3 regions of the Colwellia asteriadis genome follow, and region 3 is predicted to be linked to each of the others. Evidence: riboswitches for the same ligand, from Rfam matches in the RefSeq annotation. Region 3 holds a riboswitch; each other region holds the start of a gene.

Evidence for each region. A riboswitch is a leader RNA that binds a small molecule or an ion and turns the genes downstream of it on or off. The one in region 3 is predicted to bind cyclic di-GMP.
Region 1: linked by a shared signal. The riboswitch ahead of ABD005_RS10120 (DNRLRE domain-containing protein) and the one ahead of ABD005_RS07960 (DUF3718 domain-containing protein) in region 3 are both predicted to bind cyclic di-GMP.
Region 2: linked by a shared signal. The riboswitch ahead of ABD005_RS02205 (GGDEF domain-containing protein) and the one ahead of ABD005_RS07960 (DUF3718 domain-containing protein) in region 3 are both predicted to bind cyclic di-GMP.

What each region holds. Positions count from the first base shown of each region.
Region 1 is NZ_BAAAFA010000006.1:152,363-159,333, reverse strand. It holds gene ABD005_RS10135 (GNAT family N-acetyltransferase) at 1-308, opposite strand, end outside; gene ABD005_RS10130 (hypothetical protein) at 452-940, opposite strand; gene ABD005_RS10125 (helix-turn-helix domain-containing protein) at 1,168-1,518, shown strand; gene ABD005_RS10120 (DNRLRE domain-containing protein) at 1,776-5,594, opposite strand; cyclic di-GMP riboswitch class I at 5,683-5,765, opposite strand; gene ABD005_RS10115 (alpha/beta hydrolase family protein) at 5,958-6,971, opposite strand, start outside.
Region 2 is NZ_BAAAFA010000001.1:528,981-535,951, forward strand. It holds gene ABD005_RS02190 (EAL domain-containing protein) at 1-1,522, opposite strand, end outside; gene ABD005_RS02195 (hypothetical protein) at 1,687-2,214, opposite strand; gene ABD005_RS02200 (tetratricopeptide repeat protein) at 2,234-3,970, opposite strand; cyclic di-GMP riboswitch class I at 4,267-4,349, shown strand; gene ABD005_RS02205 (GGDEF domain-containing protein) at 4,601-5,578, shown strand; gene orn (oligoribonuclease) at 5,623-6,168, opposite strand; gene rsgA (small ribosomal subunit biogenesis GTPase RsgA) at 6,268-6,971, shown strand, end outside.
Region 3 is NZ_BAAAFA010000005.1:11,271-18,241, reverse strand. It holds gene ABD005_RS07970 (monovalent cation:proton antiporter family protein) at 1-126, shown strand, start outside; gene ABD005_RS07965 (patatin-like phospholipase family protein) at 163-1,314, opposite strand; gene ABD005_RS07960 (DUF3718 domain-containing protein) at 1,472-1,831, opposite strand; cyclic di-GMP riboswitch class I at 1,890-1,986, opposite strand; gene ABD005_RS07955 (3-oxoacid CoA-transferase subunit B) at 2,063-2,719, opposite strand; gene ABD005_RS07950 (CoA transferase subunit A) at 2,722-3,459, opposite strand; gene ABD005_RS07945 (hydroxymethylglutaryl-CoA lyase) at 3,495-4,427, opposite strand; gene ABD005_RS07940 (acetyl/propionyl/methylcrotonyl-CoA carboxylase subunit alpha) at 4,430-6,493, opposite strand; gene ABD005_RS07935 (enoyl-CoA hydratase/isomerase family protein) at 6,499-6,971, opposite strand, start outside.

The sequences.
Region 1 (6,971 bases), on a different contig from region 3:
CCACGATAACTTGGTCTAATACCTAAACCGATATGACCACCGCAATGAGCTATTTGCTGGTTAAGGTAATGGCGTAAGTTAGTTACACCAACCAGTTCATTGCTATCAACTAACCATAAAGTAGTACTTGGCACCATGTGCTCAGGTATATTTTTGCCTTGCGCAAAGTTATTGTTTTTTTCGAGTAGTGCAGGAAAGTCGCGGTGGTCAAAATCGAGTGGAAACGGGTAGCGCTCTTCATCGCCTAATTCACGAATGTAATCATTATAGCTTTTTTGATACTGCTGGTTTGGAATAATTAACTTCATAATTTTTGGCTTTGGCACCGTATTTTAGATAGAGCACGAAAGTAGCTAGGATAAAGGTAAACTATCGTAGCTACTCTAGTATGGAAAGAGCAAGAGGTAATTGATAAATAACAGAGACCTATATGGACGTTGTTGATTTGAAGTTATTTACCGCTTCTCGCAGCTTCTGCTTGTGCAAGTGTTTCATATTGAGTAGACGTAATTTTGACGAGCTTAGTAATATTGTTAATTGATGTCGAAATTACAAATGTTTCATTGAGTGATAATACTAAGCTTGTTATGCGCTCAGCGCCTTTATTGGTTAGCTCAATATCAATATCGTAATTATTATCATGGATATCAGTGGTTATTTGTACTCTGAACATATCTTCATCTAAACCATCTGCGGTTTGCGTACCCATTTCTATGGTTGCGTCCTCACCGAGCTCTATCATCAGCACTGGTTTACTTTCCAGTTTTGCCGCTTGTAGTGCCTGTGGCATGTTTTTTTCAACAGTCGTTTTTTGTTGAGAGTTGCTTAAACTGTAAACCTCCATCTCAATTAAAATAATAGGAACCTCTTTCGCGCAGAGGGTACTGAACCCACTAGTAATGAATAAGGTGATAAATAAGGTGATGGTTTTGATGTTCATGGTTATCCCTAAAGTTAAGTTAGCCGTAATTTCTAATAGTAATGAAAACACATGTCAGAGTAGGTTATCAACATAACTTGCTGATATTCATTAATATTCATAAAATTCATTACCATGAATTTGAGTTGGGCACTTTCAATTGAAAATTCATTTGTAGATAATAGCTTGCTAATGTAATGAATGAAGTTTACCTGATATCAACATGGAATCTAGATCATGGAAGTCGTATGAAACTAGCAGATAAATTAATATTATTAAGAAAAGAAAAAGGTTGGACGCAAGCTATTGCAGCAAAGAATATTGCGATTCAACAGTCTTATTTATCTAAGTTAGAAAATGGTCATTACCAACCATCAAATGACGTTATTGAAAAACTGTGCTTGGCTTATGACGTACCTATTAACTCGCTAATGAATCAGCTTAAAGCAAAACCTGCTTTGATGCGGTATTTATTACCGAGCGCCATTGTTTCAGCAACACTAGGTGTAATGCTGTTGCTTAACGGATACTTTGCACTTATTTTTCCGCAAGCTTATTACACCTACAAAGCCCAAGTTGTATCAGCAAGCGAAAAGTAACTAGTAACACTCAATTATCATTTAACTGATAATTATCAAGGTGATAAGTATATTGAGGAATTTGCAGGTGTGAAGTATGAATACACTTTACTCTCAACAAGGGAAATTAAGCGTGCTGAAAATCGCTGGCTCATGAGTATTGGCTCTTTATTATTGATTATAGCGTTTAGTTTATATTGCTATTTCAGGCTGAAAAATAGCAAAACACCACTAGGTTGAGTGCGGTGCTTTGCTATGTGGCAGTTAACGCACTTGTATTAATTAGCTATGGGTTCACCAGCGTAGTGGTATTCAATTTTAGGTGCTAGGGTTGGATCCGAGTGTTCTTTAGAGGCAAAGGAAATATAATTCCCCGCGCGCATTATTCCTCGTAATAGTAAGCCATGATTACTTTCAGGGGTGCTCTTCCATGCTTGAACTATTGGGGTTATATCTAAAGAAACCCACTCTCCTTCAATAATTGGCGCGCGCTTAATCAGCCCATTTTCTCCATAACCATAGTTACTCGTTAAATCAAGTTCACCGCCAGGTATAAGCCAGTCATTTTCAGTACTATAATTATGATCTAAATAATTATGCTCTAGCCACGTGGCACCATTAGGTATGCCTCCCCAAATTCTATTGCCCTCAACCCATGGTTTATTGACTTCAAACGCTAATAACATTGGACTAGATGTGTAACTGGCTTGAAGGACGAACACTTTTAGGCTTGCTTTAAGTAACTCTCTTTCGACTGGAGCCAAAGATAAATCGGCTTTGATTAGTATACGACGAGCTTTTCCTGTGCCGATGTTTAACTCTTGTGAGCCACCAAAGTTCATTTTCTTTTCAGAACTGTTATATTGACTCACGGTTGCGTCAGCCTGAATCGGTAGTTCAATAGTGCTAAAAATAACGCCTTCGTCAATAGGAATATCAATATCGGCACTGAGAGCACTGGTGGTATCTGTCGCTTGATTGAAGCTTTCGGTAGTTGGGTCAGCAGCACCTAGTTTTTCATTAGCTAATACATTGGCCAATGCAGTTTGTTCTTCAGTGTAATCATGTTCATTACTGTAAGGCTTTGCTGTTGAAAAGACATTTTCACCAGCAACGCGTGCATTACATTCAGATACTAAGTGTTTGAATGATTTTTCATAACGTTGAGTGTTCCCCGTAAAGTCTTTAGCTTCAATATAAATACTGTCGTTATCTTGTAGGTTGCCAATAGCAACTTCAGTAGAATTATTAGCTTGATTATTTAAAAGTAGTGCCAGGTTGCCGTTGATATTAACAGTAAGTTGTTCAATTTTTCCTGAGTCATCCCACCAACCCACAGTAAGATCGCCGCCTGCACAATTTCCACCGATAGAGCTGCTGACGGTAGGATGATATCGATCTAGTTTAGTGTTAAAAACACCACTATTAACATCCCTGTGCTGGAAGTTATCAATCCAGTGGCCAAATTTGTAAACCCACTTAGCTTCATCAGGTGAGTTGCCATTACAAAGAGGCTTTTGAGAACCGTGAATATTGCTATGTCGAAATCCCCACTGTTCGTTATCGTAATCAGTTTGATATTTCTCTAAATCATTATCACGCCCATCAGTTCTTTTTCCACGAGCGGCCCACCAAGCAGGACTGCCGATAGCGCCTAATGCTTGATTAATAAATTTGCGGGCAATAAGCATATTGTAAGCATCTTGCTCGTTATTATAATTCAGTGCTTTTAAGGCGAGAGTATCTTCACTTATGGTTGAGTTGTGACAATCACTGCAATTACGATCAAATCCAGGCCATATGTCAGCTACCCACTCTAGAGGTGCTATTGAGGCAAGGCTACTAATTTTTACTTCAGGGTTACATTGTGCGTCATAATCAATGTATGAGGTTTGCTCAACCATATTTAGCGGTTCATTTTGAGCTGAAAATGTTTCTTCAAAAGGTATCGCTTTGTTTTTTTCATGTTGATGACAGCCACCACAATCTGTTCTATCTTCTTCAGGTTTTAGGGAGTGCCAACTACGAGTGTCGGTTAATTTAAGCCCAGTTTCACGATCTAACAAATGAAAATCGAAAGGCACGTTAGCGGGAATAATTGCTTTAAAAGATTGATCAACTTGATTGACGACAGAGTAAACACCAAGTAAACGAGATGTCTCTTTTGTTTGTGAACCAGCTGAGCGATAGCTTGCGTAAGAGTTTTTTAGCTTGTTTGAGGTTAAATTAATTGCAACTCCGAGCACATTTTCAGGAAGAAGGTATTCACAGAAATCATTTTGGTTTTGTACGCGCGTGAGTGGCGCTGATTGCTTGATCAACTCTTGACGTTCAGAATTATAGTCTTTATTTGCCTTATTTGGGCTAAATGGGGTTTTACCATCCCCTCCAAGCCAGCAGTCAAAAGGCTTACGATCAGTATTCCATAAAGCGGAGGTTCCAACTTGTGCAAAAGGGCTACCAGGGGTAATAGTAGTCGCTGAAGCAACTGCGGGCGCAGAATAAGTTTGTTCTTTATCACCACTTCTCTCTTCCCAAGTGATAACGGGTAGTGGCCATAATAAATTAGTCGTTCCTGATTCATCTTCGATGACTTTTATAATGCCCGTATTAGCATTAATATTGATGGACTCAGTCGGGTCAAAGGCTTCTAAATCCTTTCGAAAGCCGATATAGGATTCGTATACGCCTTTGCTTTTTTCTGAGTCTAAACCTCGGTTATTGGCGCTCGTTTTTGTATGCGAAAAAAAGAGTTCATCAGCCTTTCCGCACCGTGGAGTAGTGAATTTACCTAATAATATTCCATTATGGCTATCTGAAGGTAAGTCATGAATATCTACGCCTTTAGTTAATAATTTTGCGCCAAGTTGACGAGGAACTTCTACTCCAGCATCTGGTCTATCGTAAGCGTTTAATCCCGCCATTGATAATTTCACACTATGCAGCGCACCAAAGCCATTGTTATTTAAGTTGTAGTAGCTCGTCGTAATAAGGTAATCGCCAGGGTTAGCTCCTTTACCTTTAACGCAAAAGGTACTGAGGTGCGCTGCTTCTGGGCTATTGCCGTAGCCAAAAATAGGGTACCACTTGCCTGATGATGTTAACCCTTGAATTTGCCAGTGACGGGCATCTTCTGTGGTTGCTTGATATGAAAATGCAATGCCATTTCGAAGCTTATTGGGGCTTAATGCGGATGTCGTTGTGTAATATTGAAATTGTTGATGGTTTTTTAAGTCGCCATTATCAGTAATATCAGCACTAAATAAGTTGAAGTTATGATTGGCATACCCCATAGCGAGATTGGCGTTACTGATGCGTTTTTTGTTACTAACGTAAATAAGCTTTAAACCGGTATCGGTGCGCATTTCTTCAGCGTGCATATAGACATTACCCCAGTTATGCGACCCTGTTTGTTTTAAGGGTAAATTCATCGCATCTTTATAAATATCAAACTCATTATTGTCATTTGTATTAGCGTATGTGAGCCTTTTAGCGGGTAATAACTCTGGAGCGAAGGAGTAGTCAGCTAATAAATCACCAAGGTTAATACTATAAATATCAGCGCCTAATTTGGGTAAGCCACTTTGGTATGTTTTATCGTCAGCATTATGAAAGTAACTGAAATAAACAGTTTTACCGTCTTCAGATAAATTTGGCTCAACTACCGAGCCTTGATTTAACATACCTGTAGGCGTGTCAATGAGTTGTTGTTGCAGGTGTATCTCTAAAGGAAATAGTTTTTTACTTTGGCCGTTAGGTAATAAAATCCATAACTCATTACCTCCGCTGGGGTTATTTGCACTGAGTACATCGGTGCCTAACTTGTATGTACCTGTGACTCCACCGTAAGTATTATCAAACACTTTAATTGGAGCACTGACAAAAATTAACGGGTAGTCAGGTTGATAGAATTCTTCATTGTTTGCTGCATTGATTTGCGTTTTGAAGGAAGTAGCTAAACTGGAAAAGCTAGTTACGCAGAGCGCTAAAAAAAATAATGAGTAAAGTGAGGGAGTCAGTAAAGGGTAAATGAATAAGAATGATTTATAGGTAAGCGTTTTAGTTTTTTTAGCGTTGCAACTCAGTTGACTATGCATGAAACATCCCATCCTAAAATGTAATTACAAACATACCTGTCACAGAAATACATCATCAGTGGTAACTGGCAATAATTCTTACTAGATTATTGGCAACCCCGCTGTCGTAGAGTACTCCTTAGACCGGTGGCTTTGCGTCCCTAACTTTCATTAGGTTTGCTTTATCAGTGTAGTCACGCATTCCTTGATAAGGCAAATACAGAAAAAACTTTTAATTACCGTTAATAGCTAACTTGTTATTGTTTCTATTATTTCAGGAGAATAAAAATTCATTATTGGCGACTTTCAGGAATAAAAAGGCCAGAAAAAATCTGGCCTTTATTGAAACAAATGATTATGAGCGCAATGCGCCCATTAATAGCGTTATGCTTCTTTTTTAGCTTTTAAGTTAGCCGCATGCGGTAATTCGTGTGCAGGCATTGGTTTATTGTCATGCTTTAGGTAGTTGTCCATCCAACGCATTAAACGTAAGCTGTAATCGTACTTAGCAGCAGCACGTTTATTACCATGGCCTTCGCCTGGGTAGTAAACTAAACGTACTGTTTTGCCATGTACTTTCATATAACGGTACATTTCCATTGATTGCGCAGGGTGTACACGAGGATCTGCTTTACCGTGCATAATTAATAATGGCGTTTCTGATTGCTCAACCCAATAAATAGGGCTGCGCTCTAAGTACCATTGCCATTTTTCCCAAGGGTATGAACGTGCGTGTACTAAGTGCATTTCATTTGAAATATCAGTAGTACCAAATTTCGATAATTGGTTAGAAATACCAACAAACATAACGCTCGCAGCAAAGTGCTTAGTTAGTTTAGTTGCGCCCCATGCTGACGCATAGCCACCGTAAGATCCGCCCGTAATACCAACTTTTTTCTCGTTAACTAAACCAATGTTTACTAAATGATTTTTTAGGTCAACTAAGTCATCAAACTCTTTACCTGCGTAATCATTTTGACCTAACTTAGAGTAGGCAACCCCTTTACCTGTACTACCACGATAGTTAGGGTGAAATACCGCGTAGCCTTGTGCTGCTGCTAATTGACCAGGGCGAGAGTAAGCGGTGATCCAACCATCTTTATCATGGCTTTCAGGGCCGCCGTGTACCGACATAATTAGTGGGTAACGTTGACCTTCTTTGTGGTTTAGTGGATAAACTAATACACCACCAATTTCTACGCCGTCACGTGCTTTTATCGTCACAATTTCTTGTTTCGCTAATGCCACGTCGTTTAACCACGGGTTTGAATTAGTTAAACGAGATGCTTTTTTACCGCGAAGCATAAATACTTCATTTGGGTGTTTCGCTGTATTTGCGCCTAAGGCAATTGTTTTGTCTGAATCTGAAATACTTAAACGACCCGCAATTAATTTGCC
Region 2 (6,971 bases), on a different contig from region 3:
TGCCGGGACTAATAATGTTTCCTTGAACATACTTCCCACCCATTGTAGAGAATGCATCGGCTGCATCTCGCTTATCAATATCAGTACCAATTAACGGTAGCTTCATTGTACGTGTAAGTGTTATTAATGCATGAGTAATTGCTTTATCTACTCTGTTTTCACTATCATTTGTTAATTGCTGACAGTTAATTTTAATTTGATGAATAGCCATTTTTCGAATATAACGCAAAGCTTGATAGCTACCTGAAAAGTCGGTAATAGCAATAGTAATATCAAGAGACTTTAATTGATTGATAATACTTCTAGCGCGGTCAATATCTTCAAGTAGTACATTCTCATTCAGTTCAACAATTAAGTAGCGCCCTGAAATATTATAATGCTTAATTTGTAGTTCAATATAATCGACCAAGTCAGGTTGAAATAAACAGTTACTAGGGAGGCTAATTGATATTGGCTGCTTATGATTATTTTTTTGCAAAACAGCTAAAGTCAAAAACGCATACTTCAACATTTGCTTAGCAAGTATATACATTTCACCGCTATGCTTCGCCAGCAAGGTAAAATCTTCAAGTTCAAGTGGCGTAGTGGATTGTAACTCATACCAATGCACTCGTAACTGAAAGCCTAATATACTGTTATCATCAATATTCACTTGTGGCTGAATATACCAATGAAGCTTTTCATCAAGAACATCGCTTCTCAATTGTTCCATACGTGCCAACTGATGCTGTGTATGACGTAGTTTTTCGTTATTAAAGTATCGAATATTTTGCTGAGAGCTTGAAGCATCTAACAACGCATCTCCAGCATGTGCAACGACCTCATGAGCGGTATTACCGTTTTTTTGATGTAGTGCAACCCCAAAAGCAAGTTCAAAGTTTAATGAAAAGCTTTTAAAACTCATAGCCTCAGGAACACTCTTAGTTAACTGAACACAAATCTCATTAATAACGCTCTTATCATCATATTTATTACCAGCTAAATTAATCACCACTAAAAAGTTTAAGCCTTGTAAACGAGCAATACGTACAGGCTCTCCGACACTTGAAAAGCTCAACAACGCTTCATTATTAGCGACGCTCAACTGTAGGCAGTACGCTAACTGCAGTAATAACAAGTCAGAATTATGATGACCTAATAACGTATTAGCTTGTTCAAAATTTATAGGTTTCAGCACAATGGCAGCTAGCGGTTTATTCTTATTTTGAGTTATCGCTTGTTCGAAAACTTGTAAAGCAGACTGCGCGGTAGGTAAATTAGTTACCGTATCCAATGAAGATATCTCTGTCGTTTTTTTTGTGATTATTTCCGTTTTACTACCACCCTTAACTGAGTTAAATAGCTTTAAGCTTAGCCACCAACAAATATAACTACTAAAAAGTAGTACACTTAAATAAACGAAAATAGAAGTCGGCGTTAATGACAAGCCATCACGGTATAACTGTACAAATAAAAATGACAGCCCTGATGTCACGACAATAATGGACAATAAAAAGACTACTCTAATGTTAAAACGACTCATATTTAACAACTACCTATAAACCAGCTTATGAGGGGAGTATCATAAGCGTACTAAATATACAGCGAAGCTATACTCCTAAACTATACCTTTAAGCTATACCTCTAAATTATTCAGGGCAAGCATATTTATCTATTTTTTTATAGCTTAAACAAGCAACCAAAATTCTACTTGGTAATAGCAGCCCCTTTAGCCGTAATTAACGCTTTATCGGCATTAGTTAATAATAAATTAACTAAGTGAAGGTAACCGTTTAAATTGTCACTTGACCAAAAACGTTTAAGTGAGGTGTCACTGGTTACCATCCATGCGATAAACTGTTTAAAAGCATAAGGGTCATGACTATCAAAACATTTTTGGCTGATTTTTTTTAGTCGACCTTTACCTTTTAAGCAGTCCCTAAAAATAATGCTGTAGTTATTAATCAATGGACTAATCAAGTCCAGGTGCTTTATCAGATCTTTATCATCATATTGCTCCGCTTGTGCCTTCATAGTAAGTAACCTAGCCTTAATAAACTCTTCATAGCGCGATGCAATAACCGCCATTGAGTCTTGCATCGCTTTGCTTTCTTTACGAGTTTGACTGTTCTCTCTTTGCTGAGTAATTAATAAACGTTGCAGTTTTTCGGAACGTATCGAGAAAAAAATACTGACGCCAATAAAAATTGCAGTGATGATTAATATAAAAAACATTAAAATACCTTAGGTTATTCTACGATTGTGATTTTGCTTTAGCTGTATCAGTTAATTTTGCAAGGAAACTAAAAGGGTCTATATCCTTAAAAGTAGGTGAATCAAGTTTGAATTTTATCATTAACGAGAAATCGCCCAAGCTACCAAAAAATAATGAGTTTAAGGCTTCAACTAACTTTTCAGCTTTACCAGAGACATCTAACTCACTTTGATGCTCAAACAATAAAAGGTACTCACCTTCATTCAATACACCAGCAAATTCAAATTCGGCTAATTGTTCTTGAATAATACTAACCATGATCCCCTTAACTTCAGCAACTTGCTTTTTATTAAATGTGAAAACTAACTCTTGCCAATTTTCAATGGAGATATAACACACTGAAAGCGGATACTGAAATTTTCTCGCTTTTTGATAGGCCTCTTGATAATACAACTTAGTTTTTTGTGCGTTAGTAATAATACGGTATTCATCTAACTCTTCATAAGCTTTTTCGGCCTTATTCGCGCGCAACCTGAAATAGTAAATTAACGCGCCAAAGGCAAATAACATAAGCAAGCTTAATAGTATAAGAATAATCGTATGTTGCTTATGATACTTGCGCTGAAATGAGGTAATCATTTCACTATTTCCCGCAAGCTTAATCGCTAACTTCTTTCCCTTACCAAGAGAGTCTTTCTTTAGAGCTTGCGTTAGCGTCTGATTGTAAAAATAGTGAGTGTACTTTGCTTCTTTTTTCTTATTCTCAAACTTAAACCACAAGAGCTGACTATGCTTTTGTGCTATCAAATAGGCTTGTTGATAATCACCTTGGTCAAAATACATTTCTGCTAGCATCCGGTAAAATCCAACATACTCTAAAGAAATATCTTCACCTTTTAATAAAGACAAAACATTTAGCAGTATATCGTAAGCTTTATCTTTCTCCTGTAGACTCATCTTGATACTAGCTAAAGCGACTAAGGTTTCAATGTATTCGGTAATAACATCGTTGTTTTTAAAGGTTTCTGCAGCTTGAGTAAATGCCCTATCGGCTTCTTCAAATTGTTGTAATTTAAAAAAACTTAAACCTACACCTTTATCAGCCAGTGCAACTCCTATAGACTTTTTCCTCTGTTGAGCATACTTTTTTGCTTCCCAAAAAGCACTGTAAGCATCATCAAAGCGTTGTAAATATAAATATGCATACCCAATATAAAGATAAGTTTGGTCAATATTTTCTTTTTTATTTAAATCAAAACGTAATTTAAGAACTTTTAATTGTATCGTTAATGCCGTTTGGTAATCGCCTAAATAATGATAAGCCGTAGCTAAAATAGTAAACAATTCAATATGCTCGATAGAGACACTTCTTTTATCAACGGTTTTATCGAGTAGCATTAAGTCAGCAAGTGCTTGCTCATATTGCCCTAACATAGCGAACGCAACACTACGATAACTCAACGCCAGCAGTTTATACTGCTCATGGGATTCACCTAGAGTAAGGGCTACTAAATCTTCTGCTATATTAAGTAATTGTTGGAATTGTTTTTTAGCCATATGCACATTAGCTAGCTTAAGTAATAGCGCAAGCCTAACTTTCTGATCTTCTAGATCTACATTTAATCCCGATTGCACATAAGTAAAAGCCTTATCTATCTCATTCTTGTTACTCGTTACAATAGCAAGTAGTAAATATAATTTAGCGAGAATATCACCAGAGTAATACTGAGAATAAGGAAGAATCTGTTGCGCTATTTTCTCTACCTTTTCATACATTATAGCTTCATGGTCGAGGTAATATAACTGCTCCACCTGAATTGTTAAGATCTCTATTTTTTTACTCGACAAACCTTTCAGGTTCGCCTCGTTTGCCCCACAGAAATATGGAGCTCCTAATAAAATAAACAGTAAAAAAATTCTATACATAATTTAAAATATAAAAACAATCAGTTACCTTAGCTTTCACATAAAAAAACTAAAATGTTACTTTATTTTTACTTTATTCCTTTTTGTTATCAATATTTTATATTTACATTCACTCATTTTTATCTATAATGAGCGTAAGCTTCAATGCTTAACAAGGGCAAACTTAGTGAAAGCTAAGGACGCAAAGTTACCGGTCTAATGGGAAACCTATGATAGCGGAACTGCAAAATTTAGATATAGTGGGGGCTTATCTTCATCTTTTAGTTCTCTATCAATTTCTTCCGTTAACTTTGCGTGCCCTCTCTCTTTCTTTAAAATATTAGCATTTAAATAAAATTACTATTAAATGGATTAACGTTATGTTACTAATCCCATTTGATTATCTCACTGTACCGTATAACTCCTCCGATAGAGATAATAATTAAGCTACTTAGCTTGCTTAATTTGTAATGATAAAAATGCATAGAAGTGAATAAATAAATGAAGTATCACGACTCTATTGAAACCGCCGACAAAATTATGCGCTTGGTGGTTGCTCAACTCAAAAAGTGGCAACTTGCGATTAACCCAATTAATTATGCTGTTGTTTATGAGTATTATAAAAAGTCCAATGCACAACTCACCGCTGCTATTGAAAAAGAGCTATTAGTAAATGAAAGTTTGAATGGTTTCTTTATGGAGAACCTCTATAAAGAAACAGTGCTTGAAAAAAGTGAATTCAGAGAAGAAATTCTTACAGACCTCAGTACGTTAATTAACGACTCTCATCATAATCAGCAAGAACTAACAAGCTCCTCTATAGCGTTAATACACACTCTCGAAAAAAACATTACACAACTTTCATCTTCAGAGCCAAATAACGTTAAAAATGCAATTAGCTCATTAACAACAGCGACTGAAGACTTCAAAGCACAAATACTACATTTATCAAAGCAGTTAGAATGCCACCAAGAAGACAGCCAAAGACTCTCCGCAGAGCTCACTCAAGCACGCCATCAAATTAACTTAGACAAGGTAACCGGTTTATTTAACAAAAAAGCAATTAGTAGCCATATATCTGCATGGCAACAACAGTATACGCCGTGCAATATCGCCGCCATTTCGATTAAGATAGAAGAGTTCAATAAGATAGAACGTGACTTTGGCGTACTATTTTCTGATGTAATACTCACCAAAATAGCGCATAAGATCGCAAGTTATATACACGACAGTGGGTTACCTGTGCGCTTTAATTACGATGAATTTATATTATTATTACCACAGGCTTCGCATCAAACAGCGACAGAAATCGGCACAAAAATAACCCAAAGTATACGAAAAATGCGCTTTGTCAGTATAAAGTCAGATATTAAATTACCACAAATTAATAGCCAATTTAGCGTTAATCATATGGAGGAAGGTGAGAATATTGACGACTTTTTAAAAAAGACAAAAATTGAATCAACCCTAGCAACCTAATTACCCCCTTTAATTTAGCGATAACTGATTGCTAGGCAATTAACCTACTCTTTAAAGAAAAATTCTCGATAAGTTTTTAATTCAGCAATAGATTCTTTAATATCATCTAACGCTAAATGAGCGCCTGTTTTAACAACTTTATCTAACACTTCAGGCTTCCAGCGTCTTGCTAGTTCTTTAATTGTGCTAACATCAATATTTCTGTAATGAAAAAACTCTTCAAAATCAGGCATGTACTTATGCGCAAAACGCCTATCTTGACCAATACTATTACCACACATTGGCGACTTACCTGCTGGCACCCACTTTTTGACAAAAGCTAACGTTTCTTGAGTTGCTTGAGCTAGGCTCACATCACTGTCTTTGCAACGTTGAGTTAATCCCGATTTGCCATGTTGCTCAATACACCAAGGATTCATGTTATCTAAAACACTATCAGTTTGATGAATAGCAAAAACAGGACCTTGCGCTAAAATATTTAACTGACTATCTGTAACGATGGTCGCTATTTCCAAAATTACGTCTTCTGCAGGCTCGAGTCCTGTCATTTCTAAATCAAGCCAAATTAAATTACTATCGCTACAGGTCATAAAGTTCCCTTAAAAAATGCACGAGCATTCATATATAATTGTTAGTATAATACGTCAGAAATACGTTGGATCAAATAAAAAATCATATGAATTACTCCCGTGGCTAAGGCCAAAAAACTGACTAAAGGTCAGCAAAGGCGCATCCGAGCCAATCATGATAAAAAATTACAGAGTAAAACGCCGTCTAAAAAAGATAAAGTTCAGTGGCAAGATGATGACTTAGGCGCCGCTCAATCAGGCGTTATTGTAAGCCGTTTTGGTCAACATGCTGATGTTGAGTGTACGCAAGGCAACATATATCGTTGTAACTTACGTCGTTCAATAACGTCTTTAGTTTGTGGTGATAAGGTTTTGTGGCGACTAGGGAAAGAAACCCAACATAGCATTACAGGGGTTATTGAAGCCGTTCATGAAAGAGGGTCGGTGTTAAGTCGCCCAGATGTTTACGATGGCGTAAAACCTATTGCGGCAAATATCAGTCAAATTCTAATTGTCTCTTCAGTGCTACCTGCATTTAATAGTGACATTATTGACCGCTATTTAGTCGCCGCCGAACAAACAGGGATAACTCCTGTTATTGTACTCAATAAAATAGACTTATTAGATAGTATTTCACAAGAAGAGCAGAACGCGATTACAGAGCAGTTAAATATTTATCGTGATATTGGCTATCAAATATTATTTGCGAGCAGCCAATCACGTGATGGAATTAGTGAGTTAAGAGAACAGCTAGCTGAGCATACTAGTATTTTTGTAGGTCAATCAGGCGTTGGTAAATCAACGCTAGTTAATGCACTCATGCC
Region 3 (6,971 bases):
CGAGAAAATAAAGAAATTGAAATGTCTGAAAGCCATACCATTTTACAAGCCCAAGATACACTGATTGTGCGCGGTAAGCCTAAAAGCATAGAGCAAGTAGAACGTTTTATTCAAAAAGGTCATTAAGCACAATAGGTGTATGATTTTATTGGTGATAAAATTCTAAAGGTCAAGGAATGCTCGTATAGAACTTTCTTTTTGCATTGCATCCTCAAAACCAAGTTTAATCAGCTCACTACAAAAATTTTTATCAAAGAGTAAATAACTCATAATACTTGAGTCAGACTCACTCTTAATACCTGAGCTTCTTAGTAGTAACCGAATCGAGAGCGGTAAATCTTGATAATAGTCGCTAGCAATTGCGTTAAAATTATGACTTGGGTTGACGACAAAACTGTCAATATGCTGCAACCCTTCATTTTTAGCGCGCACTTCTTGAGGAATGAGTTGTAAGGTTGCATTAATTCTCGACATTCTTTCAAGGTCGCTACTCATAGTGTCAGAAAATATAGAGTCGAGTAAGTGCCCTGCTACTGTTGCACCTGTTGGTGGGTGAGGGTTGTTTTCATTAGGGTGTATTAGTTCTTTTGGTTGTTCGACGCCAATAATAAATAATCGTTTAGCGCCTAAATGTATTGCAGGGCTTAACGGTGAAAGTTGATGTACAGACCCGTCACCAAAATATTGGTTTTTAATTTTTACTGATGGAAATACCATAGGAATAGCGGCCGAAGCCATTAAATGTTCAGTGTTTAATTGGCTTTTTTCACCTTTTCGTTTCACACGCGACCAAGGCTGTATATTATCCTTTCCTTGATAAAAGCTAATAGAATCGCCGTTACTATAGCTAGATGCCGTAACTGATAATGCAGATAATGTTCCTTGAAGTATATTTCTATCAATTCTCCTAAAGTCGATCAAGCGATTAAGTAAGTGTCTTAATGGTGCGTTATTTAATAAACTGTGTGATGATTTATTTGCGTAATCCGCCTGAAAGCTAGCCAGCATGCCATAAGCAATGTGACCATAAACCCTTGTTGGATCACAGTGATAAACTTGGGAAATATTAAAGTTTTTCCAAACCCATTCAAGCTTTTTAACCCCCAATTGAAAGCATGAGGTATAACAAGCAAGTGCTGTTGAGTTGATTGCTCCGGCTGATGTTCCACAAAGAATGGGGAAGGGACTTGGATGATTACGAGGCACAAATTTAGCGATAGCAGATAATACACCGACTTGATAAGCAGCGCGTGCACCACCGCCAGTTAATACTAGAGCATGTTGACTATGGTTTTTATTTCGTTTACTACTCATCGATTATTTTATTATTAACACTACCTAACTTCATTGTAAGTTGTAGATAAAAAAAAGCCAGCAAATGCTGGCTTTTTAAGTGACATAGAATTATTTACCAGTGAAACATTCTTATACTTTGTTACTACAAAACATTAACGTTTACTTGAAATAATTTTTAGCTACTAACACGATCGTTAGCAGCATCGATCAACGGTTGTGATCCTGTTTGAATAAGCGCTAAATTAGCTGATACAACTTTCTTTGGTAATTTTGAAATCATCAAAGAGCCAGTCTCTACTGAGCCTGACGTTGCTGCAAATTCTAACAAGTTCTGGCCATTACATTGAACGCCATCAAAAATACTACGTATTTTTAATTTATGAGACTTTAAAAAAGAACGCATACGTTTTTTGTCATCAGCAGCGACATAGTCGCATAAGCTTTGAGCTATATTAGCAGCCTGAGCTGTTGGTGCGTTAAATGTAAACGTTAATGTTAAAGCTGTAATGGTTGAAGCTAGTAATAATTTTTTCATTTTAATAACCTTAAATAATTGAGTTAATAAAAGAAAAAACCACAGGATGTACCCTTAACGAGGTAACTCCGCTGTCATAGGCTTAGCAGTATTACTAAACCCTTAGACCGGTGGTTTTGCGTAGCACGTTTTCGCGAGCCTTGCCTTTTCTTTGTCGAAGTTAAGTATCACTAAATTTTGCCGAAAATGCAAGTTTAGCGGATACTTAGCTCTTATTGAGTCTCATGTTTACTAAAATTTCATTTCAGGTATATTACCGTTTACGATGAGCTCACCTTCGGTTAATTTAATAATTTCTTCTACGGTAACGCCAGGTGCACGCTCAAGTAAATGAAACTTACCTTGTTTTATTTCAATAAAGGCAAGATCAGTAAGTACTTTTTTAATACAACCTTTACCGGTTAACGGTAAAGAGCAATTATTAAGCAGCTTAGATACACCATGCTTCGATGCGTGAGTCATAGTTACAATAATATTGTCTGCGCCTGCAACTAAATCCATAGCACCGCCCATGCCTTTAATTAGCTTTCCTGGGATCATGTAAGAAGCAATATTGCCATGAACATCAACTTCAAAAGCGCCTAGTACCGTTAAATCAACATGACCACCACGAATCATGGCAAATGACTCGGCAGAATCAAAAATAGAAGCACCTGTTGCCATAGTAACGGTTTGTTTGCCAGCATTGATTAAGTCTGCGTCAATTTCACCTTCTGTTGGGAATTGTCCCATACCCAGTAAACCGTTTTCAGACTGTAACATTACTTCAATACCTTTTGGCACAAAGTTAGCAACAAGTGTTGGGATACCAATGCCTAAGTTGACGTAATAACCGTCTTTTAATTCTTGGGCAACACGTTGAGCAATTTGCTCTCTTGATAAAGCCATGGTTATTCTCCCTGATGCTTTGGTTGGGCAGTTTCTGAGTCTGCTGGGCGAGTAGTACGTTGCTCAATGCGCTTTTCAAAACTGCCTTTAATCACACGATTAACGTAAATACCTGGAGTGTGAATTTGATCAGGGTCTAATTCACCTACTTCAACAATTTCTTCAACTTCAACTACCGTAATTTTACCCGCAGTCGCTGCTAATGGGTTAAAGTTACGTGCTGTTTTTCGAAAAACTAAATTGCCATACCTGTCGGCCTTCCATGCTTTAACAATAGCAAAGTCGCCAGTAATCGCTTCTTCTAAAATATAGTCTCGTCCGTTAAAGCTTCGCTCTTCTTTGCCTTCGGCTACTGGAGTGCCAACCCCTGTCGCTGTAAAAAATGCAGGAATACCAGCGCCGCCAGCACGCATTTTTTCAGCTAATGTTCCTTGTGGTGTTAATTCTACTTCTAATTCACCTGCCATCATTTGGCGTTCAAATTCGGCATTTTCACCAACATATGATGCAATAATTTTTTTTATTTGACGGTTAGGTAGGAGTACGCCTAACCCAAAGTCATCTACGCCACAGTTATTTGAAACCAAGGTTAAGCCTTTAGTTCCTTTACGCTTTATTTCGGCGATAAGGTTCTCTGGAATACCACATAAACCGAAACCGCCAGCAATAATGGTCATGTTATCGATTAACCCTGCCATGGCTTCTTCGTAGCTTGACACTACTTTGTCAAATCCTGCCATTTTTCTCTCCTGAGTAATTAGTTATGAACTCTATTTTATTGAGCTTTAGCTAGGTAGGCGTTAGATACTTTTGATATGGGGGCCTTACCTAGTTTATCGCTGATAAACCATCCTGCGCTGAGCAGTTTATTGAAATCTATATTTGATTCTATACCTAAACCATTTAATAGGTAGACAACATCTTCCGTTGCAACATTGCCAGAAGCGCCCTTAGCATAGGGACAGCCGCCTAAGCCTGCAATAGCCGAGTCAACGACATTTATACCAAGCTGAAGTGCTGCGTAAATGTTAGTTAACGCTTGGCCATAGGTATCATGAAAATGAACTGCTAGTTTAGCCATTGGTACACGTGCGCTAACTGCCTGTAACATCTTTGTTACACTCGCTGGTGTGCCTACACCTATAGTATCGCCAAGTGATACCTCATAGCAGCCTTTGTTGTATAAGGTTTGAGCAACCAAAGCGACGGCATCAGGGGAGATGTTTCCTTCGTATGGGCAACCTACAACACAAGAGACATAACCGCGTACTTTAATATTGGCATTTTTAGCGGCGGCTAATATTGGCTCAAAGCGTGTAATGCTTTCCTCAATTGAGCAATTAATGTTTTTTTGGCTAAAGCTTTCTGATGCTGCTGCAAATATTGCTACTTCATCAGCTCCCGCTGCCATTGCCGCTTCAAACCCTTTCATATTTGGTGTTAGTGCGGCATAAGTGACACTAGGTTTACGTGTTAATGTTTGAAAAACTTCAGTGGAAGTTGCCATTTGTGGCACCCATTTAGGTGATACAAAACTACCACTTTCTATATAACTCACACCTGCATCTGCAAGTTGAGTTATTAAAGAAACTTTATCTTGTGCTGAGATAGGAATAACTTCATTTTGCAAGCCATCACGTGGGCCTACCTCAACAATTTTAACGAATGTCGGTAATGTAGGTGAGCTGGTTTGAGTTATATCATTCATTATCAAAGCTCCTTGTTAGTAGGGCTGTTATCACTGCTAAAAGCAAGTAAAGCAGCACCACCATCAACCATATCTCCAGTGTTGAAAAATACTTCGTTAATGGTGCCATTGCAGGGAGCTTTAATGGTGTGTTCCATTTTCATGGCTTCCATAATCATTAATGGTTGATCTTTGGTAACATTATCTCCTGCGTTAACTAACACGCTGATTATAGTGCCATTCATTGGGGCATTTAAGCCGCCATGAACACTTGCTTCATTGCTTTGTCCACGATCGGCTACTACTTGGGTAAAGCTATATACGCCATCTTCTTGATATAAATTAAGGCTATTATCACTTTGTGCAATCACTGTTTGACTACGGTGACCATCAATAACAGCAATGATATTTTCACCCATTAATTCACCTTGGCAGATAAATTTTTGGCTTGTGTCACTGCTGTCACTTTGAATGTAGATTATAAAGTCGCGCTGCTCTGCTCGACTTTGTTGCTCAACATTAATATGAAATGTCTGCTCGTCATAGGCAAGCGTAAAACGGTGATGGTGTAGCTCGTTTAAACGCCAAGCATCGCTATGATGCCAAGGGGAGTGAGGGTCTGAGCTTTTTAAAGCGCTTTTCTTTGATTTTTGCGCGAGTGACAACACTAAAAATAATGCCGCAATGGGTAGTTTATGCGTTATTTTCATGCACTCATCGGTTGTCGTTGCTTGGTGAAAAATAGCACTCTGATTTTTTTCAATAAAGCCGGTATCAATTTGCTCTCGCTGAAATGCTTGCGTTGTCGCAACATTATATAAAAAGTCGATATTGGTAGTGACGCCATCAATGCGGTATTCTCTTAATGCTTTGGTTAGGCGTTGTAAGGCTTTAGCACGGCTCTCATCCCATACAATTAATTTAGCAATCATCGGGTCGTAAAAAACACTCACCTCATCGCCTTGCCTAACACCAGTATCAATACGCACATGCGAACTTTCTATTGGCGTTTTTAGTAGGTTTAATGTACCTGTGGCAGGAAGAAAGTCATTATTTGGGTCTTCAGCATAAATACGTGCCTCAAATGCATGGCCGTTCAGGGTTAGTTCTTGTTGTGATTTGGGGAGCTTCTCACCAGCGGCAACACGCAATTGCCATTCTACTAAATCTTGTCCAGAAATCATTTCTGTGACGGGATGCTCTACTTGCAAACGGGTATTCATTTCCATAAAGTAAAATGAGCCATCAATATCAAGTAAGAATTCCACAGTTCCTGCGCCTTGATAGCCAATAGCTTGCGCTGACTTTATTGCCGACTCACCCATTTGAGCGCGTAGTGCTTCGCTCATGTTAAATGCTGGTGCTTCTTCAATCACTTTTTGATGACGGCGTTGTACCGAACAGTCTCGCTCAAAGAGGTAAACAGCATTATTATGGTTATCACAAAACACTTGAATTTCTACATGACGAGGTTGGGTTAAGTACTTTTCAACCAGCATAGTATCATCGCCAAAAGATGACATTGCTTCACGTTTTGCTGCGGCAAAACCGTCACTAAATTCATTTTCAGACCAAACTTGTCGCATGCCTTTACCACCGCCGCCAGCGGTTGCTTTAAGTAGTACTGGATAACCCATGTCATCAGCTGCTTTTTTTAACACCCGTTCGTTTTGATCATCACCATGATAGCCAGGCACTAAAGGAACTTGTGCTTTTTCCATAATATTTTTAGCAGCAGATTTTGATCCCATCGCTTCAATGGCGCCAACAGGAGGACCAATAAAAGTAATGTTTTGCTCGCTACAAGCACGACAAAAATCACTGTTTTCAGATAAAAAACCGTAACCAGGATGAATGGCTTGGGCGCCTGTTTTTTTCGCAGCAGCAAGAACTTTATCGCCTAATAAGTAGCTCTCACGCGAAGGCGAGGGACCAAGGTAAATCGCTTCGTCTGCCATATGTACATGTAAAGCGTCTTTATCTGCATCAGAATAAACCGCAACCGTTAGAATTCCCATTTTTTTGGCGGTCTTAATAATTCGACAAGCAATTTCACCACGGTTGGCAATTAATATTTTAGTAAACATGAGGGTTATCCTTTGCTCTTATTTTCGGTAACAGGTGAGGTAATAGCGTGTTGCCATGCGGGTGCGCGTTTATCAAAAAAGGCACTTAAACCTTCTTGTCCTTCAGCAGAGACTCTTATTTTTGCGATACGCTCACTGGTGTCGGCAAGCAAATTGTTATTAATGGGCTGGTAAGCAACATCAAAAATAAGCTGTTTGGCTTGTGCCATGGCATCAGGGCCATTATTAAGCAGTTTTTTCACCATAGCATTTAGCGCATCGTTTAATAACTCAGGCTCTGTAACCTCATCAACCAAACCAAGCTGTAGTGCTTTGTCAGCAAAAAAGCGTTCGGCAGTTTGAAAGTAACGTCGCGATGCTTTAACCCCTATTGCGTTAATAACATAAGGACTGATGGTTGCGGGTATTAATCCTAGTTTGACTTCACTTAAACAAAAGCTGGCTTTATTACTTGCAATAGCAATGTCACAGCAGCTGA